One region of the Pseudoalteromonas marina genome, then DNA from elsewhere that is predicted to be linked to it. Evidence: predicted binding sites of a transcription regulator. Region 1 holds the regulator's gene; the other holds the start of a gene.

Evidence for each region. Region 1 encodes NrdR, which represses ribonucleotide reductase genes. Its sites were predicted from a motif close to AAACACNANATNTNGTGTTT; they were not measured.
Region 2: the regulator NrdR is predicted to act here: its motif matches at 14,001-14,020, upstream of nrdA (class 1a ribonucleoside-diphosphate reductase subunit alpha).

What each region holds. Positions count from the first base shown of each region.
Region 1 is NZ_AHCB03000007.1:16,468-32,311, reverse strand. It holds gene PMAN_RS11325 (HDOD domain-containing protein) at 121-960, shown strand; gene rdgC (recombination-associated protein RdgC) at 1,032-1,949, opposite strand; gene PMAN_RS11315 (ATP-binding protein) at 2,034-3,800, opposite strand; gene PMAN_RS11310 (response regulator) at 4,187-4,552, shown strand; gene thrA (bifunctional aspartate kinase/homoserine dehydrogenase I) at 4,781-7,198, shown strand; gene thrB (homoserine kinase) at 7,208-8,143, shown strand; gene thrC (threonine synthase) at 8,155-9,438, shown strand; gene glyA (serine hydroxymethyltransferase) at 9,707-10,963, shown strand; gene nrdR (transcriptional regulator NrdR) at 11,061-11,510, shown strand; gene ribD (bifunctional diaminohydroxyphosphoribosylaminopyrimidine deaminase/5-amino-6-(5-phosphoribosylamino)uracil reductase RibD) at 11,513-12,664, shown strand; gene PMAN_RS11275 (riboflavin synthase) at 12,669-13,322, shown strand; gene ribBA (bifunctional 3,4-dihydroxy-2-butanone-4-phosphate synthase/GTP cyclohydrolase II) at 13,352-14,464, shown strand; gene ribH (6,7-dimethyl-8-ribityllumazine synthase) at 14,564-15,028, shown strand; gene nusB (transcription antitermination factor NusB) at 15,044-15,454, shown strand; gene thiL (thiamine-phosphate kinase) at 15,540-15,844, shown strand, end outside.
Region 2 is NZ_AHCB03000005.1:1,519,514-1,535,357, reverse strand. It holds gene PMAN_RS07145 (oxidoreductase) at 166-2,127, shown strand; gene PMAN_RS07140 (HvfX family Cu-binding RiPP maturation protein) at 2,217-2,900, shown strand; gene PMAN_RS07135 (NAD(P)H nitroreductase) at 3,019-3,567, shown strand; gene PMAN_RS07130 (hypothetical protein) at 3,774-4,151, shown strand; tRNA gene PMAN_RS07125 (tRNA-Ser) at 4,277-4,367, shown strand; gene PMAN_RS07120 (hypothetical protein) at 4,419-4,805, shown strand; gene PMAN_RS07115 (BamJ family beta-barrel-assembly machinery protein) at 4,875-5,495, shown strand; gene PMAN_RS07110 (TonB-dependent receptor) at 5,755-8,148, opposite strand; gene PMAN_RS07105 (YkgJ family cysteine cluster protein) at 8,289-8,675, opposite strand; gene PMAN_RS07100 (hypothetical protein) at 9,035-9,463, shown strand; partial or broken gene PMAN_RS07095 (DUF1287 domain-containing protein) at 9,501-10,099, shown strand; gene yfaE (class I ribonucleotide reductase maintenance protein YfaE) at 10,127-10,399, opposite strand; gene nrdB (class Ia ribonucleoside-diphosphate reductase subunit beta) at 10,399-11,529, opposite strand; gene nrdA (class 1a ribonucleoside-diphosphate reductase subunit alpha) at 11,595-13,877, opposite strand; gene PMAN_RS07075 (HAD-IA family hydrolase) at 14,290-14,970, opposite strand; gene ubiG (bifunctional 2-polyprenyl-6-hydroxyphenol methylase/3-demethylubiquinol 3-O-methyltransferase UbiG) at 14,970-15,680, opposite strand.

The DNA.
Region 1 (15,844 bases):
AGTTATAAAATTTTCTTAACTTTAACGGTAAGTTAGGCAATACTGATTGTAAGTTCATTATTATAAAAATTAACTGTTGTAGCGTGTAGTAATATTACAACTAAAAAGGATGACTGCTTTATGTCTACAGAGAATGCATTATTAACAATATTAGTTGATAGAATAAATAACGATACGCTTGTATTACCTACACTCCCTGAGGTTGCGATTAAAGTTCGCCAAGCTGCAGACGATCCTGAAGTTAATTTGATGCAAATGTCGGAAGTTATTTCACAAGACCCTTCGTTATCTGCTCGTATGATCAAAGTGGCTAATAGTGCAATCATGGGACGTGCGGTTAAGGTATCTACCTTACATCAAGCAGTCACCCGTATTGGATTGCGTCAAATTAAAAATATAGCGACAGCGATGGCAATGGAACAACTATTTGTTTCTAACAACGACCTTATTAAAGGCTATATGGGTAAGGCGTGGCAAAAAACATTAACGGTGGCGAGTCATTCCATTACGTTAATGGAGTTTTATTTACAAAATAATAAACGAACCTCGTTAAACCGCGACTCAATTACCTTAGCTGCCTTAGTTTATAATATTGGTGTGCTGCCTATTTTAACTGAGGCTGAGCGTCACCCTGAAGTGTTTGCAAATCCTAGCTTTTTAGCACATGCCATTCAAAAACTAAGTGGTAAAATTGGCTCATCAATCATGGATGCGTGGGAATTTCCTGCAGAGTTCTCAGATGTAGCTTTAAGCTGGGCAGATCCAAGCTATAAACCAGAACAAATAAGTTATGTAGATTTTATTCGAATTGGGGCTATTTTAGAGGGGACTTTACAGGTATCTGATAAATCAGCTGCTTTACAAACGTATATAGATAAAGGTGTTATTTCATCTATGCAGTTGTTCTCAAGCGATGAATACAACGAGATGCTTGTAGATGTAAAAGACATGTTTAGCTAATTAAGCCTTAAATTTAGCGCAATAAAAAAGCACGATTTAATCGTGCTTTTTTATTGCCATTAAACTTTCGGTTATGGATTGGCTAAATCATCTGCATCGCCTAAACCTTGGGTTAGCTCTTCTAACAATTGTTTAATTTCTTCTGATGCTAAAATGAAGTCAGCATCAAGTTTTACTGCCATATCTTCTTTAGGTATGTCAGCGTTTTCTTCTTTCAGTGTATCTGAATAACTTAGACGTTTAATTGACCCATCATTTTGAAGCATGAATTTAACACGTTCTTGCCAATCGAGGGCAAGCTTGGTAACGCGTTTACCACTTTCAAGATGTGATTTAACTTCATCACATGACAAGTCATGGCCTTTTAATTTAACTTGCGCGCCACTGTCATCAGCTTCTTCAAGCTCAGCGTCAGAACCAATTGCAAAGCCTTCAGGTGTGCTGAAGTTAGTTAGCCAATCAGTTAAAAATACATCAAGGTCATAATTTGCAAATGCAGGCACAACTGGAAGCGTACCTAACGATTTACGTAACAGTGCTAACAGCTCCTCAGCTTTATTAAAACTTGCACTATTAACCACAACCCAACCGTTTTCCTGGTCAATAAATGCAAATTGTAAGCTCGACTTTGTAAATGCTTGCGGAAGTAGGGTGTGAAGAATATTTTCTTTAAGTTCGTCTTTTTCTTTCTTTTTAACGGGGCGGTTTTCTTCAGCTTCAATTTGATCAACTTTTTCGGCAACTAATTCGTTGATGACTGATGCGGGTAATACTTTTTCTTCGCGTTTAGCGCACACTAAAATACTTTTTTGAGAGAAGTGAGAAAGTGCTTCGCTATGCTTTCCAAATGCTTTCGTCCAGCCAAACGTAGAGAGCTCTTGACCTGTGCAAGGACGAAATAGATCTTGTTCTAATGCTTTATCAAAGTCTTCTTGTGTGTACGAAACATCTTGTTTAAAGCGGTAACAAATAAGGTTACTAAACCACATAGGGGAGATAATCCATCTGAAAAATTTGCTCAATCATAACAATAAAAGTCGCTCCTCGAAATGACTGATTAACGACTATTTAAATTAGCTTTGATTGAATATAGACAGAGGCTTAGCCATATTTTTAGGAAATTGTATAAAATAGTGCAGTCCTTGGCCTGGCTCGCTTGTCGCTTCAATTGAGCCGCTTAGTGTCTGTTTAACTAAATTAAACATTATGTGAGTGCCCAAACCACTGCCACCTTCATCTCGCTTGGTGGTGAAAAACGGATTGAATAATTTTTCAAGCTGCTCAGCGGTGACTCCGTTGCCGTTGTCTTTGTAGTTAATGGTTAGGTTGGTTTCGTCACTTGTGATGTTAATGTCCATAACACCATTGTCTTTACCTTCAAAACCATGAATAAGCGAATTAACAATGAGATTAGTAAATATTTGGCTTATGGCGCCGGCTGGCAAATTTAATACTAGGTCATCAGGGCATTGTAGATTAATAGTGTGCGATGTTTTTTTCAATTTAGGGTGAAGCGATCGAATTACTTCATTTACATAATCTTTAAAGTTTATGGTACGCACAGCTTCACTGGCTTGGTCTACAGCAATTTGCTTAAAACTTGCAATAAGGTCAGAGGCTCTATCTAAATTTGTTGTAAGCAAGCTTGTGCTTTGTTTGGCTTCGTTAATAAACTCTTCCAACGCCTTGGGCGAAAGTGTTTTTTCAGCATAGGCACTTTCTAACTTATTTAAACGCTCTTCTAAAAATGATACTGCAGTAACGCCGATGCCAATAGGCGTGTTTATGTCGTGAGTGATCCCCGCAACGAGGCCACCTAATGCCGCCATTTTTTCTGTACCAACGAGTCGCTCTTGAGCCAGTTTTAATTCATCAATATAGCGTTGAGATTCCGCTTGTTTGGTGATCAGTTCTTTTTCGGTACTGCGGCGAAGGTCTACCTCATCTGTTAATACTATTTTTTGTTTTTCTAATTCATATTTTTGCTGTTGTAATTCCATCATTGCTTGGCTTAAGTTAGACGTTTTACGCGCAACATCCTGCTCTAATTGTATGTTATGTTGGTCTAACTTCTCGTTGCTAACAATTAATTTATTTTGAGTTCGTTCAAGCTCTTTTCTGTACTGAACCACCTTATCGATTAAGTTATTAAAAGAGTGTTCCATTACCTTAAGCTCATTGTGTTCTTCGGTCTCAATTTCGATGTGTTGCCCTTCTAGCTCATCGAGTTGCAGGTTTTCAATTTGTTCGGTGAGCTGATAAAGCGGGTCGGTAAGTAGCTTTCTAAAGGCCATTAAAAATAAAATAATTAAGAATGTAGTCTTAATCATGGCATTACCAATCAAAAAGTAGATTGATACCATTATTCTGCTTAATACAACTTCTCGACTTGAAAATAACGTAACATCACCGACTTGCGTGGCTCGTCCTGAAAATTCGAATATGAGTGGGAATGTATACCCAAACAAGCCTGATTTAGAGTCTTCTAGCATGGCTTCTTCTTGGACAAGTTGCTGGCTATAGAGTTTATGAATATCTAAAGAGCGACCAAGCTGCGAAATAACTTCACCACTGTCATCACGCACTATGATCCCTTCTATCATGGGGATAGCGAGTAGCCCTTCTGCGGTGGTGATTGTTTGTTTTGTATTAAGCTCCCAAATAGCTCGTGTTAAGCTACGGCTGAAGGTTTTTTGTAAGGTTGCTAATTCATCTTTTATGTAATCTTTAGTGTTTAAATACTCAGCGAGCACCTGTCCGCATGTCACTACAAAGGTAAGCAAAAAATAGACCGATAACACACTGGTCAATAATCTTTTAGAAAGGCTTTTCTGTAGCATGAGAGGTCAACAATTCCTTGAGATATAATTAAGTATTTACACTACTATTTAAAATTTAGTCAATAAATGCTTAAAAACAAATAATAAATGATTTATTTTATGATAAATAAGGGCTGATTTTTGCTTTTGTTTGCCACATACTAACTGCTTAAGAGTGTTTGTATATTATTGATTAACTAGTTTTTGTTTGTTTTTTATACTTTCAAGTAATAATAAACTATCCCTTTTGGCTTGTTAAGTTTATTCAATAATAGATTGTTACAAAATGTGGACAAAAAGCCCAGGTATTATGTTGTAAATATAGGTACTATTGCACTGGGGTATGAGCTTACCAACGACAGCCGCCCTTAACGACATTAATTATGCTTATTTAGTAGTTTTATAATATGAATTTTTCTATTTTAGTGTGTGATGACTCAACAGTTGCACGAAAACAAGTAATCAGATGTTTGCAACAGTGTATAGATGCAGATATTCAGCAAGCTACAAATGGCGCACAAGCTATTGAATTACTAAAAACTAACCGCTTTGATTTGTTATGTTTGGATTTAACTATGCCTGAGATTGACGGCGTTGGCGTTCTTGAATACATAAAAACAAACAAGATTGAGTGTTTTGTACTTGTTATTTCTGCTGATATACAAGAGAAAATGAAATTACGTGTAGCTCAGTTAGGTGCTATCGATTTTATTAATAAACCAATAGATAAAACAAGAATGGACAATATTTTGCATAAATTTGGCATTCACTAGGTTTTTTTATATCGAAAAAGGCTGTTTTATCTTTTAATTTGCACTTGACAGCATAGCCTTTGTTAAGGCAGTCTTACCCCATGAAAACAATTAATCGCGTACTGACCATTATTATTACAACCACCATTCTTTCTGGATAGTGGCATAGGTCGGTGCAACAAATTTAAAGGCCTGTGTTCACTTAGAACACAGGCCTTTTTTCGTTTTATGGGATGAGGAACATAAACAATGCGCGTTTTAAAATTTGGTGGATCATCACTTGCCGACTTTGCCTGCCTTGAGCAGGTAGCTCAATTAGTTAAAGCACAATTAAAAGATGAAATGCTTTTGGTATTATCGGCGCCCGGTGGAATGACCGACTCACTAGTTGCTCTAGCGAGTTCGGCAGAACAAGGCCAAGACTTTAGCTCTTTATGGGAGGCTTTAACGAGTCGTTGTAACGAGCTAAAAGCAGCCGTGGAAAAAGGCTATGGCCCAATTGACCACTGGCCAAATTTTGAAGAACTAAAAAATAAGCTTGATGGTGTATCTTTAATTAAGTGCTGCCCCGATCAAGTGCGTGCGTTTGTTATAAGCTTTGGCGAGCGAGTAAGTGTGTCGCTTATGCAGCGCTTATTGAACTCACATAAAGCGGTTTATTTAGAGGCGACAAGTTGCGTTGCATCAACAGGTGGTTTTATTGATGCTGAAGTTGATTTAGTTGCAAGTAAAGCGCATTTTCAAGCGGCATTAAAAGAAAAGCCAGCCACGATTTATATTATGCCCGGTTTTACAGCAAGCAATGATAAAGGCGAGCTTACAACACTTGGGCGCAATGGATCTGATTACTCAGCGGCTATTGCAGCGGCGTGTTTAGAGGCAGATGTTTGCCAAATTTGGACTGATGTTGATGGTGTTTATAGCGCAGATCCTCGTTATATTAAAAAAGCCACTAAAGTTGACTTTTTGTCATACAAAGAGGCAATGGAACTTTCTTACTTTGGTGCTAAAGTACTTCACCCAAAAACTATTTTGCCTTGTGCCAAAGCGGGCGTGCCGTGTGAAATAAAAAATACGCATAACCCTGATGCCCAAGGGTCGCTAATCGGAAATGACTATTCATCAGACGAGCCTGTAAAAGCAATTTCAAGCCTGCAAGATTTAGCTATGCTGACTGTCTCGGGTCCAGGAATGAAAGGCAAAGTAGGCATGGCCTCTAAAGTTTTTAATGCGCTTGCTCACGATAACGTATCTATAGTGTTGATCACGCAATCGTCTTGTGAATTTAGCATTAGCTTTTGTGTACATGAGAGCGACTTAGCCCTTGCTTTAACGGCTTTACAAACAGCGTTTGAGCTTGAATCTCAAGCAGGTTTAATTGAGCCTGTTCAAGTACAGCGTAATTTAGCCATAGTAACGCTTGTGGGTGATAATATGCGGGCACATCGTGGTTTAGCCGCTAAGTTTTTTGCATCCCTTTCTCAAGCACAAGTAAACATTGTGGCAATTGCACAGGATTCTACTGAAAGTGCTATTTCAGCTGTGATTGACGGTGAGTTATGTAACGACGCAGTGAAAATATGCCATGAGAACTTTTTCACGCATGTACCTTCAATTGATGTGTTTTTACTAGGGTGTGGCTTAGTAGGGCAAGAACTGATATCTCAATTAGAGCGCCAACAAGCATGGCTTGAAAAGCGTAACATTAAACTTAATTTGTACGGCGTTGCTAACTCTCGTCAGTTGCATCTTGATAGCGAGGGTATCGCCTTTAGTGATTGGCAGCAAAAATTAGCAGTATCAGAGCAGTCATTTGACCTAAAACTCGTTGAGCAATTTGTTAAGCAAAACCATTTAGTTAATCCTGTGCTGGTGGATTGTACATCGTCTGATGCACTTGCAGCGCAATATGTTGACTTTTTAAATGCGGGTTTTCATGTTGTTGCAGCCAATAAAAAGGCAACAACCAGCTCATATACGTATTACCAAGATTTGATTGCTGCTACACAAAAAAATAACCGCAAGTTTTTATACGAAACAAACGTAGGTGCAGGCCTTCCTGTTATCGATAATTTGCAGTCTTTATTTGGTGCAGGAGATGAATTACTTGAATTTAGCGGTATTTTATCGGGCTCATTGTCATACATGTTTGGCGCTTTGCAAGATGGTTTATCACTGTCAGAGGCAACCATTAAAGCAAAAGAAAGTGGTTTTACAGAGCCAGATCCTCGTGATGATTTATCGGGAACTGATGTTGCGCGTAAGTTGTTAATTATTGCGCGTGAAGCCGGTATGAAATTAGAGCTATCCGACATTGAAGTAGAGTCGGTATTACCACAAGGGTTTGCCGAAGGAGACAGTATTGATGAGTTTATGGCAAAACTACCTAGCTTAGACACTGACTTTAACGCACGTATTGAGCAAGCGGCAAGTGAAGGAAAAGTTCTTCGTTACGTGGGCACAATTAAAGAAGGCCACTGTAAAGTAGGTATTGAGGCGGTTGATTCATCACATGCGCTTAATGTTATTCGCGATGGTGAAAATGCGCTTGCAATTTTAAGTCAATACTACCAACCACGTCCTTTTGTAATTCGTGGTTACGGCGCTGGCTCTGAAGTAACTGCTGCAGGTGTATTTGCAGACGTTTTAAAAACATTATCGCGCTAGGAGTCGAAAATGATTGAAGTATATGCGCCTGCATCTATTGGTAATTTTGCAGTTGGATTTGATGCGCTAGGTGCTGCTCTTGCGCCAATTGATGGTAGTTTATTGGGGGATGTAGCACTTGTTAGCGCAGCCCCTTGTGATGAGTTTGTTTGTTCAGGCGAATATGCTCATAAATTACCAAGCGATGCGAAAGAGAACTTAGCTTATCAGTGTCTAGTGCACTTTAGAGCTCATGTCGCACCAGATATGCCTACGGTAAAGCTAGAGCTTAAAAAAAACCTGCCAATTGGTTCTGGATTAGGATCGAGCGCTTGTTCGGTGGTTGCTACATTTGCAGCGCTTGATAAGTTTGCAAAAACACAGTTAAGTCAAGTACAGCTAATTGAGTTGATGGCAGATTTTGAAGCCGTTGTAAGTGGCGGACGCCATTACGATAATATTACGCCGTGTTATTTAGGCGGTTTGCAGCTAACTGGCGATTTAATTCCTAATAAATCTATAGAACTACCTGTTGATGAAAACTGGTATTACGTTGCGGCGTTTCCAGGCTTTTCGCTTAATACAGCAAAAGCGCGTTCTGTTTTGCCAAAAGATCTTAGCATGCATGCAAGCGTTGAGTTTGCGCAGCGTTTATCCTCTTTTAGTAGCTTGTTATTAACAGCACGTTTTGACGATGCATTAAGCATAATGAAAGACGAAATAGCAGAACCTTACCGTGCACCGCTTATTACTGGTTTTAGCGAGGCGAAAGCAAGTTTACCCGCACTTGGAGCTGAGGTAGTTAGTATTTCAGGCGCAGGGCCTACCTTATTTACTGTATGTAAAACACTTGAAGCAGCCGAACAATGCGCTAAATGGTTAAAGGATAATTACATAAATGAGCAAGGTTTTTGCCATATTTGTAAGTTAGATAACGACGGCACGCGTCAATTAAATGTTTTATAGGATTAGAAGTCATGCAATTACATAATTTAAAAGATAACTCACAAAAAGTGTCGTTTGTTGAAGCAGTAAAAACAGGACTTGGGCGTAACCAAGGTGTGTTTTTTCCTGAATCGTTAGCGCCTATGACTGATGTTGACGCATTACTTGATATGGATTTTGTTACGCGCAGTAGCAAAATTTTATCACATTTAATAGGTGATGAGTTGCCAAGTAGCACTGTTGCCGACATGGTTAAAAATGCGTTTAATTTTCCTGTTAAGTTAGTCGAGGTAGAAGAAAACACCTATTGTTTGGAGCTATTTCATGGTCCTACGCTTGCCTTTAAAGATTTTGGTGGGCGCTTTATGGCTGAATGCTTAGCCCAGTTTAACCAAGGTGAAAAGGTGACTATTTTAACAGCAACATCAGGTGATACTGGTGCAGCGGTTGCACACGCATTTTACAATAAACCAAACATTGATGTGGTTATTCTTTATCCCAAAGGAAAAATTTCACTTGCTCAGCAAAAGCTATTTACTACCTTAGGTGGCAATATTCATTGTTACGCGGTTGATGGCAGTTTTGACGATTGCCAAGAACTTGTTAAGAAGTCGTTTTTAGATGATGAAGTTAAATCTACGCTTGGCTTAAATTCAGCAAATTCGATAAACATAAGCCGCTTAGTCGCTCAGGTGTGTTATTACTTTGAAGCGATTGCACAACTGCCAAAAGAAAAGCGTGCAACAGCGCATATTTCTGTACCAAGTGGTAACTTTGGTAATGTATGCGCTGCAATGATTGGCGCTGTAATAGGGTTGCCAGTTGGAAAGTTAAGTGCAACAACCAACCAAAACGACACCGTTCCTCGTTTTATACTTGATAAAAATTGGTTGCCTAATGCAACGCTTGAATCGCTTTCAAATGCGATGGACGTGAGTAAGCCGAATAACTGGCCACGTGTGCAAACTATGTTGGACAACAACTGGTTTAGTTACGACGACTTTTACTCAATTAGTGTTGATGAAGAAAACACCCAAACGGTGATGAAAAATATTCATCAAACAGGGTATGTTGCAGAGCCACATACAGCAATTGCCTATCAAGGTTTAGTTAATAACCGAGCTCCGGGTGCTGCGGGGATCTTTTTAGCAACTGCACATCCAGCTAAATTTAAAGAAAGTGTAGAAGGTATACTAAATATTGAACTTGATATGCCAAAGCCATTGAGCGACGCATTGGCTAAACCATGTCTTGCAAGCGACATAAACGCCGATTACGACGCTTTGCGTACAGAAATACTGGCTAAGTTAGCTTAAATATTAAGTAAACACGAAAGCGGCTATGGCCGCTTTTTTGCACATTTTAAACCGTGAAATAGCTTTGTTAATTAACTAATTAAATGTAAATAATAAAAAACATTTAAAATAATTATGTAAGTTATTTAAAAATATCATCTTAAAAAGGGTGTGAAATAGTTTCAATCCCTGATTAAATATCCTCAACTTAAGAACGTAGGCAAAGTGCGGTTTTAAGCGTACAATATAGCCTCTAAAAAATACCATACACGTTGCCCAGGAGCCCCCAATGTTAGAACGTAGCATGAATATTTCGGACTTTGATCCAGAGTTATTTGACGCGATGAGTAAAGAAACATCACGTCAAGAAGAGCACATTGAGTTAATTGCATCTGAAAACTACTGTAGCCCACGCGTACTTGAAGCACAGGGTTCTCAACTTACTAACAAATATGCGGAAGGTTACCCTGGCAAACGTTACTACGGTGGCTGTGAGCACGTAGACGTGGTTGAGCAATTAGCTATTGACCGCGCAAACGAATTGTTTGGTACTGACTACGCAAACGTTCAGCCGCATGCAGGTTCGCAAGCCAATGCCGCTGTTTTCCAAGCCTTATTAAGCCCGCTTGATACAGTACTTGGCATGAGCCTAGCACACGGTGGCCATTTAACTCATGGTTCACACGTAAACTTTTCAGGTAAAACATATAACGCGATTCAGTATGGCCTAAACGAAGAGACTGGCGAAATTGATTACGCACAAGTTGAAGCGTTAGCACTAGAGCACAAGCCAAAAATGATTATCGCAGGTTTTTCTGCTTATTCAGGTATTGTTGATTGGGCTAAGTTTCGCGAAATTGCAGACAAAGTAGATGCTTACTTGTTTGTTGATATGGCGCATGTTGCAGGTTTAATTGCTGCGGGTGTTTACCCAAGCCCAGTACCATTTGCACATGTTGTTACTACTACAACGCATAAAACATTAGCGGGCCCTCGTGGCGGTTTAATTATTTCTGCATGTGGTGACGAAGCAATTTACAAAAAGCTTAACAGTGCTGTATTCCCTGGTGGCCAAGGTGGTCCTTTATGTCATGTTATTGCTGCAAAAGCAGTGGCATTCAAAGAAGCTTTACAACCAGAGTTTAAAGAATACCAAACACAAGTTGTTAAAAATGCGCAAGCAATGGTTAGCGTATTACAAGAGCGTGGCTACAAAGTTGTTTCTGGTAAAACAGACAATCACTTGTTTTTACTTGATTTAATCGATAAAGATATTACGGGTAAAGATGCTGATGCAGCATTAGGTAATGCGAACATTACGGTTAACAAAAACTCAGTTCCTAATGATCCGCGTTCTCCATTTGTAACGTCTGGCTTACGTATTGGTTCTCCTGCAATCACGCGCCGTGGTTTCAAAGAGGCTGAATCTAAAGAGCTTGCTGGCTGGATCTGTGATGTACTAGACAACATTGCTGATGAGTCTGTTCAAGCACAAGTAAAAGAAAAAGTGAAAGCAATTTGTGCAAAACTACCTGTTTACGCTTAATAAAGTAAAACGGTAATTTAGATCACATAAGCAATCATGCTATTATAAAAGCCGCTTTTTAGCGGCTTTTTTGTTTTTAAAACGGATACCTTTAGTTATGCATTGCCCATTTTGTACAGCAAAAGACACCAAAGTTATAGATTCCCGCCTTGTTGGCGGTGGCCATCAAGTTCGCCGCCGTCGTGAATGTAACGATTGCCATGAACGCTTCACCACGTTTGAAGGGGCAGAGCTGGTTATGCCGCGTGTTGTAAAACAAGACGGCAGTCGCGAACCATTTAACGAAGATAAGTTACTAAATGGTTTAAATCGTGCACTTGAGAAGCGTCCCGTCAGCACAGAACAAGTTGATGAAGTAGTCAATATAATAAAGTCGCAATTACGCGCAACGGGGGAGCGAGAAATTTCAAGCCATTTGGTGGGTGAATGCATTATGGAAGCGCTTAAAAAGTTAGATAAAGTCGCTTATGTAAGGTTTGCGTCAGTATATCGCTCGTTTGAGGATATACGAGAGTTTGGCGAAGAAATTGCCCGCTTAGGGGAATAAGCATGAGCAGCCAATCAGCATTTACCGAGCACGATAAGCTATATATGGCGCGTGCTATTGAGCTTGCTAAAAAAGGTCGGTTTACCACAACACCTAATCCGAATGTTGGCTGTGTACTTGTAAAAGATAATCAAATAATAGGTGAAGGGTTTCATCAATTGGCAGGGCAAGGACATGCAGAGGTAAATGCACTTGCTGTAGCCGGCGAAAAAGCACAGGGTGCAACTGCCTATGTAACACTTGAGCCTTGTAGCCATTACGGGCGCACGCCACCCTGTGCTGAAGGACTTAAGGCCGCTGGTATTAAAAAGGTGATTGCTGCCATGGTTGATACCAACCCGCAAGTGGCAGGTAAAGGCCTTAAAATACTGAGTGACGCCGGAATAGAAGTTGCTCATGGGTTGCTTGAACATGAGGCTCGCGCATTAAACTTTGGCTTTTTTAAGCGTATGGAGCAAGGGCTTCCTTACGTAACCTGTAAATTAGCAGCCAGTATAGACGGCAAAACAGCGCTAAAAAACGGAAAAAGTAAGTGGATCACAGGCCCTGCTGCACGAAAAGATGTGCAGCTATACCGCGCTCAAAGCTGTGCCATTTTAACGGGGGCCGATACGGTTCTTGTTGATAATGCAAAACTCAATGTTCGACCAAGTGAGTTACCGTATTCATTACCAACCAACTTACCGCTACGTCAGCCGGTGCGTGTTATAATAGACTCGCAAAACAGATTAACACCTGACCTTGCGCTATTTAAAATAGCGCACCCGGTAATTATATTTACTACCAAGGTTGATAATTCAATGCAGTGGCCGCATTTTGTTAAGCACATAGCGGTGCGCGAGCAACAGGGTAAGGTTGATTTAACCGATGTATTACAAACACTAGCAAAGCATCAGTTTAATAATATATGGCTGGAAGCTGGGGCAACCCTTGCGGGGAAAATGACCGAGCTTGATTTAATTGACGAGTATGTTTTTTATATCGCACCAAAACTGATGGGTTATGATGCTAAAAGTTTAGTAAACTTCCCTGAATTGACGAGTATGCAAGATACTATCGATTTATCTTTTAATGAGTGTGTTCGTATTGGTGACGATTTACGTATCAACGCGTTAAAAACGCACGCATTAAAATCATTTAACAAAGAAGAGTAGCGCTATGTTTACTGGGATAATAGAAGCCACAGGCAAAATTGCTTTATTACAAAAAAAACAAGGCGATTTAGCCATTCGTATTCAAAGCGCCGACCTTGATATGAGTGACGTAAAGCTAGGTGACAGTATTGCAACAAATGGCGTGTGTTTAACGGTAGTTGATAAACATGTTGATGGTTTTAGCGCTGATTTATCTAACGAAACAATTCATTTAACTGGTTTTGCACATTATTCAATAGGGCAAACAGTTAACCTTGAAAAAGCAATGCAACCGGTTTCGCGTTTAGGTGGACATTTAGTGTCTGGCCATGTTGACGGTATTGCAACAATAACGGCGATTACAGCTAATGCAAGAGCTACTGAATATTGGCTGACAACCGATGAAAATTTAATGAAATACATACCGTACAAAGGGTCGGTATGTATTGATGGTATAAGCCTGACAGTTAACGCTGTTGAAGGTAATAAATTTAAATTAACAATTGTGCCGCACACCAGCGGTCAAACAACGATTGCCGACTTTAAAGTAGGCACTCAAGTTAATTTAGAAGTCGATCAAATTGCACGTTATTTAGAGCGTCTTATCAAAGGCGCAGAGCAGCCAACCGGCGCAGATATATCAATGAGCTTACTCGCAAAAGCGGGCTTTATTAAATAACGAAACTGACAACTTACATGAGCGAATTTATGAATTTACACAGCGCACAAGAAATTATAGATGACATTAAAGCCGGTAAAATGGTTATTTTAATGGACGATGAAGACAGAGAAAATGAAGGTGATCTAATCATTGCTGCGGAACATATTAGCGCAGAAGCAATTAACTTTATGGCTACTCATGGCCGTGGTTTAATTTGTTTAACGATGACACAAGAGCGTTGTGAGCAACTAGACTTGCCTTTAATGGTTAAAAATAATGGCGCTGCGTTTTCAACTAACTTTACTATGTCGATAGAAGCATCAAAAGGCGTAACCACAGGTATATCAGCAGCAGATAGAGCACGCACGGTACAAGCAGCTATCGCTAAAGGTGCTGTTCCTAGCGATATTGTACAGCCGGGTCATATTTTTCCGATTATGGCACAGCCAGGTGGTGTATTAACACGTGCAGGTCATACAGAAGCCGGTTGTGATTTAGCGCGTTTAGCAGGGCTTGAAGCGTCTTCTGTTATTGTTGAAATTTTAAATGCTGATGGCACCATGGCACGCCGCCCTGATTTAGAAGTTTTTGCTAAAGAGCACGACATTAAAATTGGCACAATTGCTGATTTAATTGAATACCGCAATTTAAACGAAACCACAATCGAAAAAGTGGCTAAGTGTAAACTGCCAACAGAGCATGGTGAATTTGACTTAGTCACTTACAAAGACACGATTGACGGTCAGTTACACTACGTACTACTCAAGGGTGAAATTAAAGCGCAAGAACCAACCTTGGTGCGTGTGCATTTACAAAGTACATTTAACGATATTTTACTTTCGGATAGAAGCGCAGACAGAAGCTGGGGCTTATCGGATGCAATGGCATACATAGCTAAAAATGACGGTGTGCTAGTCATTTTAGGTAAACAAGAAAGTACTGAAGAGCTTGAAGCAACAGTTAAAGCATTTGCTGCTGCGGATGCTGGTGAAAATGTTACACCGCGTAAATTTCAAGGTACTTCTCGTACTGTTGGTGTAGGCTCACAAATTCTTGCAGATTTAGGAATTGAGCAAATGCGATTAATGAGTCGCCCTAAAAAATACCATGCACTTTCGGGCTTTCATTTAGAAGTTATTGATTACATTGAGCCACAATAGGCAAACGCTTAAACTAGGCTATTTTATTATTATTATGGTATGATGCGCAGCAATTTTTGCGCAATCGCAACCGCTTGAACTTATTTTTAGGGTTATCAAATGAAAATTATTGAAGGTAATAAGTACGCACCGGGCAAAAAATTTGCCATTGTCATTTCTCGTTTTAATGACTTTATTGGTAGCAGCCTACTTGAAGGTGCTGTTGATGAGCTAAAACGTACCGGTGGTGTATCTGATGACGACATTACTGTGATTTATGTACCGGGTGCAGTTGAATTACCTTTAGCGGCAAAACGCGTTGCAGCAAAAAAAGAGTATGATGCAATCATCGCTTTAGGCGTAGTGATCAGAGGTGGAACACCACACTTTGACCTAGTTGCTGGCGAGTCAAACAAAGGTCTTGCGCAAGTATCACTTGAGTATGATATACCGGTTGCATTTGGCGTATTAACCACTGAAAGCATTGAACAAGCTATTGAGCGCGCAGGTACCAAAATGGGTAACAAAGGCGGCGAAGCTGCTTTGGGTGCGCTTGAAATGGTTAATGTGTTAGATAAAATTTAAGTTTAAGGAATTTTTGTGAAACCAGCAGCAAGACGTAAAGCACGTATCTTAGCACTTCAAGCCGTTTATTCTTGGCAATTAAGCGGTAATGCAATTGCCGACATCGAGCAACAAATGTTGATCGAAAACGATGTTACTAAAATTGATGTTGAATACTTTAAAGATTTAGCCTCAGGTGTAGCTGTAAATTACAAGCTACTTGATGAATCAGTATCACCTCATTTAACGCGTCCATTTGATGACTTAGATATGGTTGAGCGAGCAATTTTACGTTTAAGCAGCTACGAACTTAAGTTCCGTGAAGATGTACCTTACAAAGTTGCTATCAACGAAGGTATTGAGCTTGCCAAAATATTTGGCGCAGAAGATAGTCATAAATTTGTAAACGGTGTACTTGATAAAGCTGTAAAGCATTTACGCAAGTAATAGTATTTTTCTCTGACTTTGCTTTCAGAGATTTACTTTATATAACCGTTAAAAGGAGAGCCGGCATAGGTCGGCTTTTTTGTGTATGAAGGAATTTGAATTAATTAACCGCTACTTTAAAGGTCGTGGTATCTCTCGTCGTGATGTTAACCTAGGTATAGGGGATGATTGCGCGCTTGTCACTGTTCCACAAAACTGCCAACTTGCAGTCACAACCGATACTTTGGTTGAAGGCGTGCACTTTTTTGAAGATATTTCTCCTCGCGCATTGGGGCATAGAGCGCTTGCTGTTAATTTAAGTGATTTAGCTGCAATGGGTGCTGAACCTACGTGGGTATCTGTTGCACTAACGTTACCGACAATAGATTCTCAGTGGATTGCAGAATTTAC
Region 2 (15,844 bases), on a different contig from region 1:
ATTTATTATGCTATACACGCTCGCATTAAATAGTAATTTTGAGATGAGTACGTATTTTAAGCGTGTCTTAAGTATTAATTAAATACATGCAAATATTGCTTATTCGTTATCATTAAAGCAGAATTAGTGAATCTACACAGGTTAGACCAGTTAATGGGGCATGAGATGTTAGAACAACAACTACAATTAAAACACACACAATTACGAAACAGATTAGTTATGGGCTCAATGCATACGGGCCTCGAAGAGGGATGGCATAACAGAAAACGTTTACGTGCATTTTATGAAGCCCGTGCAAAAGGCGGCACAGCCATGCTCATTACCGGTGGCTATAGCCCGAACCTGCGAGGCAAGTTAACGCCAATATCGTCTTCTTTTAACAGTTATTATGATGTTTTTAAGCATCGCGCATACACAGACGCTGTTCATAAACATGGTGGGAAAATTTGTTTACAGTTACTGCATGCGGGTCGCTATGCTTATCATCCTTTCAATCAGGCACCTAGTGCAATTCAGGCTCCAATTAATCCCTACAAGCCTAAAGAAATGTCACTGAGCTCAATCAAAAAAACGATTAAAGACTTTGCACACTCTGCTTATATGGCTGAAAAAGCAGGGTATGATGGCGTTGAGGTAATGGGGTCTGAAGGTTATTTGATTAACGAATTCATGGCGCCACACACTAACAAACGCAAAGACGAATTTGGTGGAAGCCTTGAAAACAGAATGCGCCTAGCGCTTGAAATAGTCAAAGCGGTTAGGGCTAAAGTATCTGATAAATTTTTAATTATATTTAGACTGTCAGTTATGGATCTAATCCCTGATGGGTCCACTCCTGATGAAGTGGTTATTCAAGCCACTGAGCTTGAAAAAGCCGGGGTTGATATTTTTAATACGGGTATTGGCTGGCATGAAGCGCGCGTTCCTACGATTGCTAGTATGGTTCCACCAGGAGCCTTTAAAGAAGCGTCTAAGCGCTTAAAAAGTGTTGTTAGCGTTCCAGTCATTGCAGTAAACCGTATTAATACACCTGACATTGCAAATGACATTTTAAATGCAGGTGAAGCCGACCTCATATCAATGGCTAGACCTTTATTAGCTGATCCTGAGTTTTTTAATAAATATCAAAACGATCAAACAAAACAAATTAACATTTGTATTGGCTGTAACCAAGGCTGTTTAGATCATGTATTTAAAAATAAACGTGCAACCTGCTTGGTTAATCCTCAAGCGGCTTTTGAACTTGATTACCCGCTCGATAAAGCGACAAACTCAAAAAATGTACTTGTTGTGGGCGCAGGCCCTGCTGGCTTATCCGCAAGTTGTTATTTGGCTCAAAAAGGTCATAAGGTCACTTTGATTGACCAAAAAGCGCAAATGGGTGGCCAATTTAATTTAGCCATGCAAATACCTGGCAAAGAAGACTTTAATCATACACTGGCATACTTTATTAATGAGCTAGAACGTTTAGATGTAGCGGTTAAGCTCGAAACATCATACAACGAGTCAATGCTGACACAGTACGACGACATTGTATTTGCCACGGGTGTTCGCCCACGTGAGGCGTCAATTAAATGTAGTGATAACAAACGCGTATTTGCATACGATGAAGTAATTCGTGGCGAAGTCGAGTTAGGCAACTCTATTGCCATTTTAGGTGCTGGCGGCATTGGTTTTGATATGGTGGCATTTTTAAGTGAACATAAATCACAAACCATTGATGAGTTTAAAACGCAGTGGGGAATTGAATGTGAACCGAAGCCACACAAAGACGAGCGTCAGTTGTACATGTTAAAAAGAAGCTCTGGCCGATTTGGTAGTGAACTTGGAAAAACAACAGGTTGGATCCATCGTCAAGTAGCTAAGCAGCATGGTGTAAAACAAATTGCGGATTGTCAGTATCAAAGCTTTGATAGCAAGGGTTTAACTATTACAGTTGGTGGTGAAACTCAGGTTTTACCGGTCGACACTGTTATTGCGTGTATTGGTCAAGTTTCAAATGATGAAGTTGTAAAGCCTCATGCTGAAAACGCTAAAGTACACGTTATTGGTGGCGCTAAACTCGCTGCTGCAATTGATGCTAAGCGCGCTATTTTTGAAGCCCTTCAAATAGCGAGAAGTATTTAACCTTTCGACAAGTTGAAATAGTTTAGTAATTCATGCGGTCTTGGTTGTTTATAGTCTATAACTAAATAAACATTAAACACAGGATACGCATGAACACACTGACCCGCTTCTATGTAGCTGCAATAGGTAAACTATCATTTTTAGATGGGTTACCTCCTTTACTTTTTAGATTAATTTTAGCCCCTGTGATGATTATCGCGGGTTATAATAAGCTCGCCATCAGCGGCGATGCTACTGGCTTTTTCAATAATTTATTAGCATCACCTGATGTTGTGCAATGGTTTGGAAATAGTGAATGGGGCTTAGGTTTACCTTTTCCCGACTTACTTGCATTTTTAGCTGGTTGGAGCGAATTTTTGGGTGGTTGGTTTTTATTATTAGGTCTATTGACTCGCTTCGTAAGTATTCCTCTAATGTTTACTATGGTTGTTGCTGCAACATCAGTACATTGGCACAATGGCTGGTTTGCAATTGCTCCGACTAATCCTGATACGAGTGCAGCTCAGGTACTTGATTGGTTATCTATACCGGGCGCCAAAGAAAGTCTTGAAAACTCAGTTGAAGTACAAGAGCGAATTGGCAAAATACGATCAATAGTCGATGAGCATGGATTTGTAGATTACCTGTACGAAAAAGGTAAACCTTCAATATTAAATAATGGGATAGAATTTGCTGCCATTTATTTCGCTATGCTCCTGAGTTTATTTTTCACTGGTGGTGGGCGTTTTGTAAGCGTTGACTATTGGCTAAGAAGAAGTGTCTTTAAAGAGTAAATTTAACGTGAGTTTATATACGCCAGCAAAAATTATTTTTTGCTGGCGTTTTTATTTCAATATTTATCAACACAGACTTAAAATGTTACCCTAGCGTTTTAAATATCGAGAAATAATTATGGACGCTATTGAGCTTTTATTAACTCGCCAATCCGACTCAAAACTAACAGAGCCAGGCCCATCAATTGAGCAGCTTAATATTATTAAACAAGCTGCACTTCGTGTCCCCGATCATGGTTGCATAGCGCCATGGCAATTTATTGTTGTTGAAGGGCAAGCGCGTGAAAAGTTAGGGTCGATTTACCACGAGAGTGCTGTGGCAGAGCAACAAGAAGATAAAGTTATAAACCGAGCTAAAGAATTACCGCTTCGTGCTCCAATGATCATCATCGCCATTGCTAAATATCAACAACATCCTAAAGTTCCTCGTATCGAGCAAGTGCAAAGCGCAGGGTGTAGCGTACTTGCAATGCAACAAGCCGCATTTGCACAAGGGTTAGGGGGTATTTGGCGCACGGGTTATTTTGCACAAAGTAATGCGGTTAAGCTAGCGCTTAATTTAAACGAGTTAGATGAAATTGTGGGTTACTTGTATATAGGTACACCTGCCGTCGATTGTAAAAAGTCACCAAGGCATAAGCCAGAAGCTTATTTTACGGATTTATAAATAAGTGTGAACTTTTACATACATATAGGGTCACTTATAATAGAGTGTAAATTTTAACCGCTGATTATTATTGTCAGTGAGAAACTGCAAGAAGGGCATGGATGCTAAATAACTTGATAATTCTTCTGCAGATTGTTTTTTAATCGGTTGTTTTTTGATAATGTATGGAGAGTCTCAAAATAATAACGATAAAGAAGACTTAAATTATGGGAAATTTATTTTTACGTGAAAAAGAAAACTGGCTCGCTTGGTCAATTTGGGGCCTTTTAGGTGCGTTTGTTACGTTATATGTAGCAATGAGTACAAATGCAGCCCCTTTTATTGCCGGTTCAGCTGTCAGTGTATTGGTATTACTTACTTGGTGGATGCAACAATCTAAACGATTTGATTTTGGACGCGCATTTAAAGTGTGTTGTTATGTGCTTATGTTAAGTATTCTGCCTACTTTTATGTTTGTCATTGTGCCAAGTGACGATTTAAACCGTTTTGATTTAATTTTTCAAGGGGTTACTTTTTTCTCATTGAGCTTATTGGTTTGCTTAGTGTGTTCTTGGATTGCGCGTAGGCCTAAACAGTATTACTAGTAACCGCTATTTTTAAAATCTTTAAATGAATAAGTGATAGTTTTTTACGCTATTAGATTAAATTTTATTTTTTTACATTTAAAGCTTTACAAATATCTCGATAACCCATATTATTCGCGCCGTACGGAGAGATGGCAGAGTGGTCGAATGCACCGGTCTTGAAAACCGGCATAGGTTTGTAGCCTATCTAGGGTTCAAATCCCTATCTCTCCACCATTATTTAAAAAACCGCCTTATGGCGGTTTTTTGCTATCTGGGGTTTGATAAATGACAGACAACGCAACTATTCCTATGAGTGCACAGCTTTTAAAACACATTCTTTTATGGACCGTGTTTGGTTACTGTTACCAAAGCGGCATGAGCGTACTAATTAAAATGGCAGCCGATGCACAACCAGAACACCCATTAATTACAGCGTTTGCATATGGTGTAGGTTTTAATATTTTAGTGGCCCACTTAATTACTAAGTACGATACAAAATGGCCCCTAGTTGCCTCAGTATTTATTGGTGTAGTTGGATTAGTCGCTGTACCAATTATTATTGGCGGCACCGCTAGTTTATTAACTTTTTCATTGCTTGCTGGATTTTTATTCAGTTTGATACTTAGTTGCTTTATTGTTGGTCTGTTAAAGGTAAAACTCAATAAAAACTAGCACCAAACGTGCGTTATTTTGTGATAGCATACTCATGTCTTTTAACTAACAAAACGTGAAAAACACATTATGTCAGATAATTTTACTACAGATGCTGAAAAAGCAAGTTACGGTATTGGCTTACAAATGGGTGAGCAACTTAAGTCTAATCCTTTTGAAGGCTTAAACCTAAATTCAGTGTTTGAAGGCATGAAAGATGCGTACGCAGGTAGCGCTTTTCAAGTTGAGATCCCAGAGATCCAAGCTGCATTTGAAAAAGTTAACGAAGAGATTCAAGCTCGTCGTGAAGAAGAGTCAAAAGTACTTTCTGCTGAAGGTATTGCATTCTTAGAAGAAAACGCAAAACGTCCTGAAATCACTGTTACTGAGTCTGGTCTTCAATATGAAGTATTAGCAACAGGTGAAGGCGAAAAGCCAACTGCTGAGTCTACAGTACGTGTTGATTACCACGGTACATTAATTAACGGTACAGTATTTGATAGCTCTTACGAGCGCGGTCAACCAGCTGAATTCCCAGTAGGTGGCGTGATCAAAGGTTGGACTGAAGCGTTACAAATGATGCCAGTAGGCACTAAATGGCGTATTTACGTTCCTCATGAGCTAGCTTATGGTGAACGTGGTGCAGGTGCTGCAATTGCACCTTTCTCAACGCTTGTATTTGACGTTGAGCTACACGAAATCCTTTCTTAATAGTCATTATTAAGTTAGTTAAAAAACCGCGCTTACTTATAGCGCGGTTTTTTTGTGCCTATTAAAAATTACCTTTAATTATTGTCAGGCAATACGAACAGTCACTTTTAAAATGATTAACGCCAAACGCCAAACGCCAAACGCCAAACGCCAAACGCCAATTACAAAGCAAGTCATTAAAAAAACCGCATTTAAAAATGCGGTTTCAAAAGGGAGTTATTAATTAAACACTTTAATGTCAAAGCATAGCTTTTAATGATTAAAAGTAGCCGCGAACACCCAAGCGAATATTTCTACCTGGAAGAGGGGCTTTATCTTTTATAAATGAGGTATGAACAAACCCAAGCTCATCAGTCAGGTTATCAACATTTATATAAAATTGAGCATCAACAGCACCTAACCCTAATTGGTAGTTAGCTTGAGCATCAAATAAAGTATAACCATCCGTTCGGCTTTCAAACGCAGTGATATCATTTTGATCGAAGTAATGTGTGCCAGTTAACGTTAGTTGCAATTTACCTAAATCATACTGTAACTCAGAGCCTAACTTATTTGCAGGTATACGCGGCAAGTTGCCTTCATCACTTTTAAGTTTAGCGCGGGTAGAGTCACCAAATACTTTAACCATTGTGTTTGGTGTAATTTGGTAGTGTGCATCGAACTCAAATCCATAGAGCTCTGCATCTTTGCTTTTAAATTGGTAAACAGCTACTACATCGTCGTGTGCACCAACAGCTGATTCTAAACCCTCTTCTTCATCGTAAACTAAGCCCGTATTTTCTTGGAAATAGAAATTTTTAATATCGTTATAGAAAAAGTTTACAGTGTAACCAAAATCTCCACTAAAGCGTCTAAAGCTTAAATCAAGGTTAGTTGATTTTTCTTGTTTGATGTCCTCAGGTTCAAAGTGGGCTTCGTTATCTTCGATGTGGTAACCTAAGCCAAGTTCGTAAGTACCTGTAGCAATGTGTAGGCCATTAGATAACAGCTCAGCAGAAAGCGGCGCACGCTCAGAATGAGATAGGCTCAGTGCTAAACTTTGTCCTGGCGTATATTGCCAAATAGCCCCTGCAGATGCACTTACGTTAGTAAAGCTTTCACTGTAGGCAATTATCTCTTCTTCATGTTCTTCTTCAAATTCTTCAAATTCTTCATCATGGTCATGATGATGCTCAGCTGAAGATATATTACTTTCAATTTTGTAATCTTCAATACGAGCACCAAGCTCTAAAGTAACATCACCAAACACGCGTTCTTCTAACACATAAAGTGCATTTGAGGTTGTTATACTTGCTGGAGTAAATGCTTCATCACCAATTGCGTCGTAGTCAGAATTGCTGTAATGATAGCCTAACATACCATGCCAGTCCGCGAACTTATGTTCTACGTTTAAACGCGCTTCGGTAGTTTTATTAGTGAACGTGGTACCAATTTCACCATCTTCAATTTCACTGTGTGAATAGTCTGTATAACCTATACGTAGGTTGATTGTCTCTATCCAGTTATTGTGAAGCGCATAGCTGATTAAGCCTTGCCAACGGTCTTGCTCTAGCTGTGCAAAAACAGCTTCTTCGCCTTCTTCTTCACCCTCATGTTCTGCATGTTCTTCTTCAGTTTCACCTTCGTGATCATGCTCATGATGATGTTCATGTCCAGGTATTCCATAGTCAGTTTCTATACTACCGTAAGAAAATCCGACAGTAAGGTGCTCGCCAACGTAGCTAGTACCAAAATTTAGTGTTTCGCTATCAATAAACGTGTTTTCTACTGTGTTTTCAGTTTCAACGTCGCCATCTACGTCAGTTACTGTAAATGTAGGCGTTTCATAGTCATCGCCACTGCGTTTAGTCCCATCAAAATGAAAGTTAAATCCGTCATTTCCTGTTTCTAGTTTTGCGGCGACGGTATTTGAGTTAGAAACCGTGTCATGGCTGTACTCAGCGGCGCCAGTTAAATCATCTAAATTGCTCGTTGGAATACGGTTATCAACCACATTTACCACACCACCAATTGCACCTGAGCCATACAACAGCGTACTTGGTCCACGAAGTACTTCAATTTGTTCAGCTGCTAAGCTGTCGCTTGAGGTTGCATGGTCTGGTCCAATGCGCGATGCATCACTAGCATCTAATCCGTTTTGGGTGATTTTAACGCGAGGACCATCTAAACCTCGAATAATAGGGCTTGAGGATACAGGGCCAAAGTAGCTTGCATTAACACCAGGTAAACCTTTTAGTGTTTCGCCAAGTGTTGGTTTAGATTTATTTCTTAACTCATCACCCGACAGAACGCTTACAGGTGAAATCATTTCTAAGCTGCTTTTGTGTAGCGCAGATGCATAAACCACAACGGTTTCAACCGAGGTTGGTAAAAGTGAAACCGTGACATTGTTTGACGATTCAGTCACCGTTATTCTTGAATCTACGTAGTTGTCTTTACTGATATGAAGTTGGCTGTTAGCGTCAATTTCAATTGAGAATTCGCCAAGCTCATTACTTTTTATAGTTTGATTTTTTCCATGAACATGAATGGAAGCGTTTTCAATAGGTTGATTTTTATCGTTTATTACCTTACCTGTTATTGTTGCAGCTAAGGCGGATTGGGTGCATAAAACCGATAATATGGCAGAAGAAATTAATGTTAACTTTGTCATTGGTAAATTATTTGGTGATTACATGTTGTGATATAATATAACAGTTCGTAATTTGTGAATCAACAATGTTATACTATAACTTTTGTGTTTGCGGTTAATTAACTAAAAATGATGATAAATCACTCAGGCTAGTTGGTATTTTATCTGCTATCAATCATTAGTACATCAAGCTTGTATTGTGCTCGTGTTTGGTTTTTTAAGTCAGTAGGCTCTAGCATTTCACATTCGTCACGTAGCATTTCGGCTATTAGGCTAGGGTATTGGCGGCAATCTTCAGGTCGGTCTAGGTAAATATTACATATGAATTTATCGCGAACACCTTCATCTTTTTTAGGTTCAACTGCTAAAAAAGGGCAGTTATTTAATTTATCACCCGTGTTCGGATCAAACCAAATTTTATTGTTTTGTACATATTGATAAATTTCGGGATTAAAGAGCGCCCACATTTCAATTTCTTCTGATGATACATCGAGGTCACCACCACCATATTTGGTACAGCACTTACCACACTGGTTACACTCTTTCATGATTTATTCATCTTTATATAATTTTTACAATTATTAGTTTAACAGCTCGTGTTAAATTGTTTGAAATTATTATTTTTTTATTAACCCTAAGCATTTAAGTTTATAGCCTGAAAGAGCTTACCAAATATTCTTTTTCGTTCTGATATTTACAAATCCACAATAGTTAAGTCTTTTAGAGGGTTTTACTACCTATAAAATAGTTAAACCTCATCAAAAATACATTTTTAACTACTGCCCCTGTAGTTAAATCGTTTGCTATATACTTTAATGTTGTATGATCGGCCTAAAGGCATATTTAATGAGCCATTTAGATTTATATTTTGCTATTTTAAGCATAAATACATTAGGGGTGATACGTAATGATGAATACAAAAGTATACAAAGCGGTACATGATTTGGCTGAAGAATTAATGAGTGCGGCGAATAAAAATGATCGCAAACGCTTTGAGTTACTTTTTTCTAAACTAAAAGCAATTTGTGAAGAAAACGAAGATACCTCTAAAGATCATCCTGTTCAGTGGGAAACACTGGCTGATTTTACAGAGGAGTTAGAAGATGCGATTACTACCTACGAGAAGGCACTAGCAAAATCTATTGCTATTAATAATAAAGACCATATGTCGTCGGTTGCTTTTTCTATGGCGACACTACAACTTGAGATGGGCCAAAAAGAAGAGGCAATTAAAAATCTTCAAAGTGCCAAAGTCAGTGCAAATAAAATAGAAGACAAAGAACTTAAAGCAGAGATTCATGACTTGTTAGAGTCACTTGTTGAAGAAGAAGGCTAATTAAAGCTTTGGCGTATAGCGTTTTTAAAGGGTGATTATGTTTAAATACGGTTTATATTTATTTACGTTTTTACCTTTTTGTTCGTTTGCTAACTCTTTCAATCAGCAAATATCCGCAGCTCTGATTGAAAGAACAACACACAATATTACTTATGACGGCAGTTATTATTCAATGACCTATCCCGGTGGTGATGTACCAAGTAATATTGGTGTGTGTACCGATGTTATTATTCGCGCTTACCGCCAATTGGGTGTGGATTTACAACAAAGAGTACATGAAGATATTCGAGCAAATTTTGTGATGTATCCGTCTGAGCGAATTTGGGGTTTAAAAAACCAGATAAAAATATCGACCACAGGCGTGTACCTAACCTTCAAGTATTTTTTAAGCGTCAAGGCACAGAGTTAACTATTTCAAGTAACTCACGTGATTATAAAGTTGGTGATATAGTTACTTGGATGTTACCCGGTAACTTACCCCATATAGGCATGGTTGTTACGGAAGCTTTAAGCAGCGCCGAGAATGTTCAAATTGTACATAATATAGGGCGAGGACCAGAAATAAGCGAAATGCTATTTGATTATAAGATTACTGGTCATTATCGTTTTACTAATAAACATTATAATGCCCAGTAAAGATGGGTGCTGCTATAAAGCTATTAATTATTTTAGATTAATACTTATATTGCCGTTTGGCTTGCTACAGCATAAAAGTATTTCACCATCACGAACAAACGCGAGTGGCTCTTCATTATATTTAACATTGCCAGATACTAAAGTTGCTCTGCAAGCACCGCAGTAGCCTTCACGACATTGATAAGCAACGTCTATTTTTTGAGATTCTAAGCAGTGTAAAAGAGAAGGGCAGCCAGGGCTATATTCAATGCGCTGGCTGTTTTCTGCAAGTGTAACACTTGCAGTCGTTTCGTTATTCATTATAAGTCAAAATCACCAAATTCAGCTGCATCAACTTGTGAATCTATTTGACCTACAAGGTATGAACTAATTTCTGCCTCTTGTGGCGCAACCTGAACATTATCAGACACTAACCATGAGTTGATCCATGGGATAGGGTTACTGTTGTTTTCAAATTGGGCTGGCAAACCAATAGCAGTCATACGTGCGTTAGTAATATATTCAACATACTGACATAAAATATGCTTGTTTAAGCCAATCATAGAGCCATCTTTGAATAGGTACTCTGCCCATTCTTTCTCTTGCTCAGCAGCTTGTACAAACATTTTAATTGCTTCATCGCGACATTGAGCTGCAACGATTGCCATTTCTGGATCGTCTTTACCGTCTTGCATGATATTTAAAATATGCTGTGTACCCGAAAGATGAAGTGCTTCGTCACGTGCAATTAGTTTAATTATCTTAGCGTTACCTTCCATAAGTTCACGCTCAGCAAATGCAAATGAACAAGCAAAGCTGACATAAAAACGAATTGCTTCAAGAATGTTTACCGACATCATAGCGAGGTAAAGTTTCTTTTTTAGCTCGAATAAGTTTACAACAACTGTTTTACCGTTGATTTCATGCTTGCCTTCACCGTAAAGGTTGTAAAGTGAAACAGAGTTAATTAAATCATCGTAATAAGTTGTTACTGCATCAGCGCGCTCGCTAATTTTATCGTTGCTAACGATGTCATCAAAGATAAGCTCTGGTGATTGTGTTACGTTACGAATAATGTGGGTGTATGAACGGCTGTGAATTGTTTCACTAAATGCCCACGTTTCTATCCAGGTTTCAAGTTCTGGGATAGACACGATAGGTAGTAGCGCAACGTTAGGAGAGCGGCCTTGTACACTATCAAGCAGTGTTTGATATTTTAAGTTACTTAAAAATATGTGCTTTTCATGCTCTGGTAGTGCCTGAAAATCTAAACGGTCTTTACTCACATCTACTTCTTCTGGTCGCCAAAAGAAAGACAGTTGCTTTTCAATTAACTTTTCAAAAATAGGATATTTTTGTTGATCGTAACGCGATACGTTAACGGTCTGGCCAAAAAACATTGGCTCTTGCATTTGGTTATTATGATTACGACTAAAAGTAGTATAAGACATGTTTATCACTCAAAAAACTATCAGAACAAAGCGGGCTGCATGCCCGCTTAAGATAAAATTAACGACTATATTTTACACGCGCCGCCTGCACAATCGTCATCTTCCACTTCTGGAGTGTCGTCTTGTGCATCAGATGCGCCATCACGGGTATTATGGTAATAAAGAGTTTTGACCCCCAATTTGTAGGCGCTAAGTAAGTCTTTTAATAAGACTTTCATAGGTACTTTACCGCCTTCAAATTTATTTGGATCATAATTTGTGTTTGCAGAAATAGTTTGGTCAACAAATTTTTGCATGATACCGACAAGCTGTAAGTAACCATCATTAGAAGGTATGTCCCAAAGTAACTCATAGTTGTCTTTCAAACGTTCGTACTCAGGTACAACTTGTTTTAAAATACCATCTTTACTTGCTTTAACACTAATGTGACCGCGTGGTGGCTCGATACCATTTGTTGCGTTCGAGATTTGCGATGACGTTTCTGATGGCATTAATGCGCTTAGTGTTGAGTTACGCATACCGTGTTCTTGTATGCTTTTACGCAGTGTATCCCAATCAAGGTGCAGTGGCTCATCACAAATTTTATCTAAGTCTGTTTTATACGTATCTGTAGGCATAATACCTTGAGAATACGTTGTTTCGTTAAACTTAGGACATGCACCACGTTCTTTTGCAAGCTCGTTTGACGCTTTCATTAAGTAGTATTGAATAGCTTCGAATGTTTTATGTGTGAGTGCATTTGCACTGCCGTCTGAATAACGCTTACCATTTTTAGCTAAGTAGTAGGCATAGTTGATTACGCCTATTCCTAACGTACGACGTCCCATCGTTGCGTTTTTGGCAGCTGGTACTGGGTAGTCTTGGAAGTCGAGTAAGTTATCGAGTGCACGTACTGCTAGCTCCGCAAGCTCTTCTAGTTCATCTAGAGACTCAAGCGCACCTAGGTTGAAAGCAGACAATGTACATAATGCAATTTCGCCTTCTTCGTCGTTAACGTTGTTAAGTGGTTTAGTCGGTAATGCAATTTCTAAACACAAGTTAGACTGACGTATTGGCGCAACTTTCGCTATAAACGGGCTATGTGTATTACAGTGATCTACATTCTGTAAGTATATGCGGCCAGTACTTGCACGTTCTTGTGCAAACACAGAGAACAATTCAATGGCTTTAATACGCTTTTTACGAATAGACTCGTCTTGTTCGTATTTAACATATAAGGCATCAAATTCGTCTTGATCTTCAAAAAACGCATCGTAAAGACCTGGCACGTCTGATGGACTAAATAACGTGATGTAATCGTCTTTAATCAAACGAGAATACATTAACTTATTAAATTGTACGCCGTAATCTAAATGACGAACACGGTTGTCATCAACACCACGGTTATTTTTAAGAACTAAAAGGTTCTCTACTTCTAAATGCCATAGCGGGTAGAATAGGGTTGCTGCGCCGCCGCGAACACCACCTTGCGAACAACTCTTAACAGCTGTTTGAAAGTGCTTGTAAAAAGGGATACAACCAGTGTGGTATGCTTCGCCATTACGAATATGGCTTCCTAATGCACGGATACGACCAGCATTAATACCGATACCAGCACGCTGAGAAACGTATTTTACAATAGCTGACGATGTTGCATTGATTGAATCAAGGCTGTCGCCACATTCAATAAGTACGCAAGAGCTAAATTGACGAGTAGGCGTACGTACACCAGCCATGATTGGCGTAGGCAATGAAATTTTAAATAAGGATACCGCGTCGTAAAAACGTTTTATGTATGAAACTCGTGTTTCTCGTGGGTAATCTGCAAATAAGCTTGCAGCCACTAAAATATATAAAAACTGTGCGCTTTCATAAATTTCACCCGTTACACGGTTTTGAACTAGGTATTTACCTTCTAATTGCTTAACTGCAGCGTAACTAAAATTAAGATCGCGTGAGTGGTCAAGGTATTCATCTAATTCGTCAAATTCTTGCTCTGTATAATCAGCAAGTAAGTGAGCATCGTAACGTTTATCACTCACCATTTTTGTTACGTGATCAAATAAACGTGGAGGCTCGAATTGACCGTATGCTTTTTTACGTAAGTGGAATACAGCTAAACGCGCAGCAAGATACTGGTAGTCAGGTGATTCTTTAGAAATCTGATCGGCAGCCGCTTTGATAATCGTTTCGTGAATATCTTTTGTACGAATACCATCATAAAATTGAATATGTGACTTTAATTCAACCTGTGAAACCGAAACGTTATTTAAACCTTCGGCGGCCCATTCTATAACGCGATGGATCTTATCAAGATCAAGAGGCTCTTTGCGCCCGTCACGTTTGCTTACAGATAACTGTTGGTTCATAGCTTTGCCTGTATTCCTTGGGGATAATGTATTTTTGACCAAAGTTGTACGTCTCAAAAAGAGAAGTAGTGCTCATTTTTTATAAGTTTTACCCAATGAGGTAAATTTAATTGAATAACATTTGGCCACAATATCTGGTGTTGTTCAATTTAGAGATCACAAGATAGTGTGGTCTGAGTTGATTTGCAAGGGGCATAATTGCCCCTATTTGTGGATAACGTTGGGATAACGTATTTGTGTTAGTAGGCATTAACCTTTGATCATTCATTGAAGTTGAAATTTTTAAAAATCAACTCAGGATCGACTAAATTTACACATTTTGAAAATAAATTTCGGCTGCTTTTTTTATCATCAAGCTTTGCGTAAAAACTAACACAATCACAATATATAGTGTTTATATCTAAAATGGGCACTATATATGGTTAAATGCGTCAATAGGGCTACGCCAGTTAAAATCAGCTTTCCAAGTAAGTGCTTCTGTATCGCTTGGAATGTACCCCCACAGAGCAGTAGCTGTAGGCATACCTGCTGCTTTACCAGCTTGTATGTCTCGCTCGGCATCACCTATGTATAAACAGCGAGCTGGTATTACGTCCATTAGTTTTGCGCAATGAAGTAAAGGTAGAGGAGAAGGTTTGGCTTCTTCAAGCGTATCACCGCTAATAACAACTGCCGCATTTTTTAAAGCGGGAATCGCAGCGACAAGCGGCTCAGTTAAAAACCCAGGCTTGTTTGTCATGATCCCCCATTTGATCTTTTTGTGATCAAGTGAGATCAGTAGTGGTTCAATACCGGCAAAGCATTGGGTGTATTTCGCAATGTTTTGGGCATAGCTATCGACCAATTGTTTTATCAACTGTGCTTGTGCAAGAGAGGGCCACAATTCTTTAAAACCCGCTTCCAATAAAGCTGCCGCACCATTAGAAGCCGCTGGGCGATATATTTCGCTTGTTACTTCGGCAATTTGATTTGCTCGTAGTACACTATTAAGTGCAGCGCCTAAATCGTCAGCTGTGTCGAGTAAGGTGCCGTCTAAATCAAACAAAAACGCATCATATTGATAAAGTTCTAATGATGAACCTGCGCTCATCATTACACCAACTTCTCAAAATGAAGGATATAATTAACACTAACATCATTATTAAGTGTGTATTGTTTAGAGAAGGGGTTATACGAAAGTCCTGAGCTTGCACGTACTTTTAAGCCCGCTTGCTCGGCCCACGCAATTAGCTGCGCCGGTTTAATAAACTTTTTGTGATCGTGAGTTCCCTCAGGAACCATTTTTAATAGTTTTTCAGCACCTACAATCGCGTACAAGTAAGCTTTCGGTGTTTTATTGAGGGTAGAGAAAAAAACATCAGCGCCAGGTTTTGCAAGTTTGGCAACGGCGTGAATAATTGAAGCAGGGTCTGGAACGTGTTCGAGCATTTCCATACAGGTAACAACGTCAAATCGTTCAGGGTGTTCTTCAGCAAACTGTTCTGCGGGTATTTTTATGTAATCTACATTAACACCCGTTTCTAGGCTGTGTAATTTAGCGACAGTCAAAGGCTCTTGTCCCATATCAATACCTGTTACCTTTGCCCCCATACGTGCCATACTTTGGCTTAAAATACCCCCACCACAGCCAACATCGAGTGTTTCTTTATCAAATAAACCTTGCGTTTTATTTGCAATAAAATCTAGGCGTAACGGATTAATTTCGTGAAGAGGTTTAAACTCACCCTCTAAATCCCACCAACGCTCTGCGATGGCTTCAAACTTTGCTATTTCTGCGTGATCTACATTTTGATGTTCGGTCATAAAATACTTCCTCGTCAATCTGAGGCCATTATATAGGCCTAAATTGATAAATCGCAAAGTTTTGCGCCTGTAAATTAAAATTAATTGTGATAGCATGTCTGTTAGTAATAATAACAATACTCTTTAAAACCTAATACTGGGTTATTAAGAGCTGCTACTGAAGG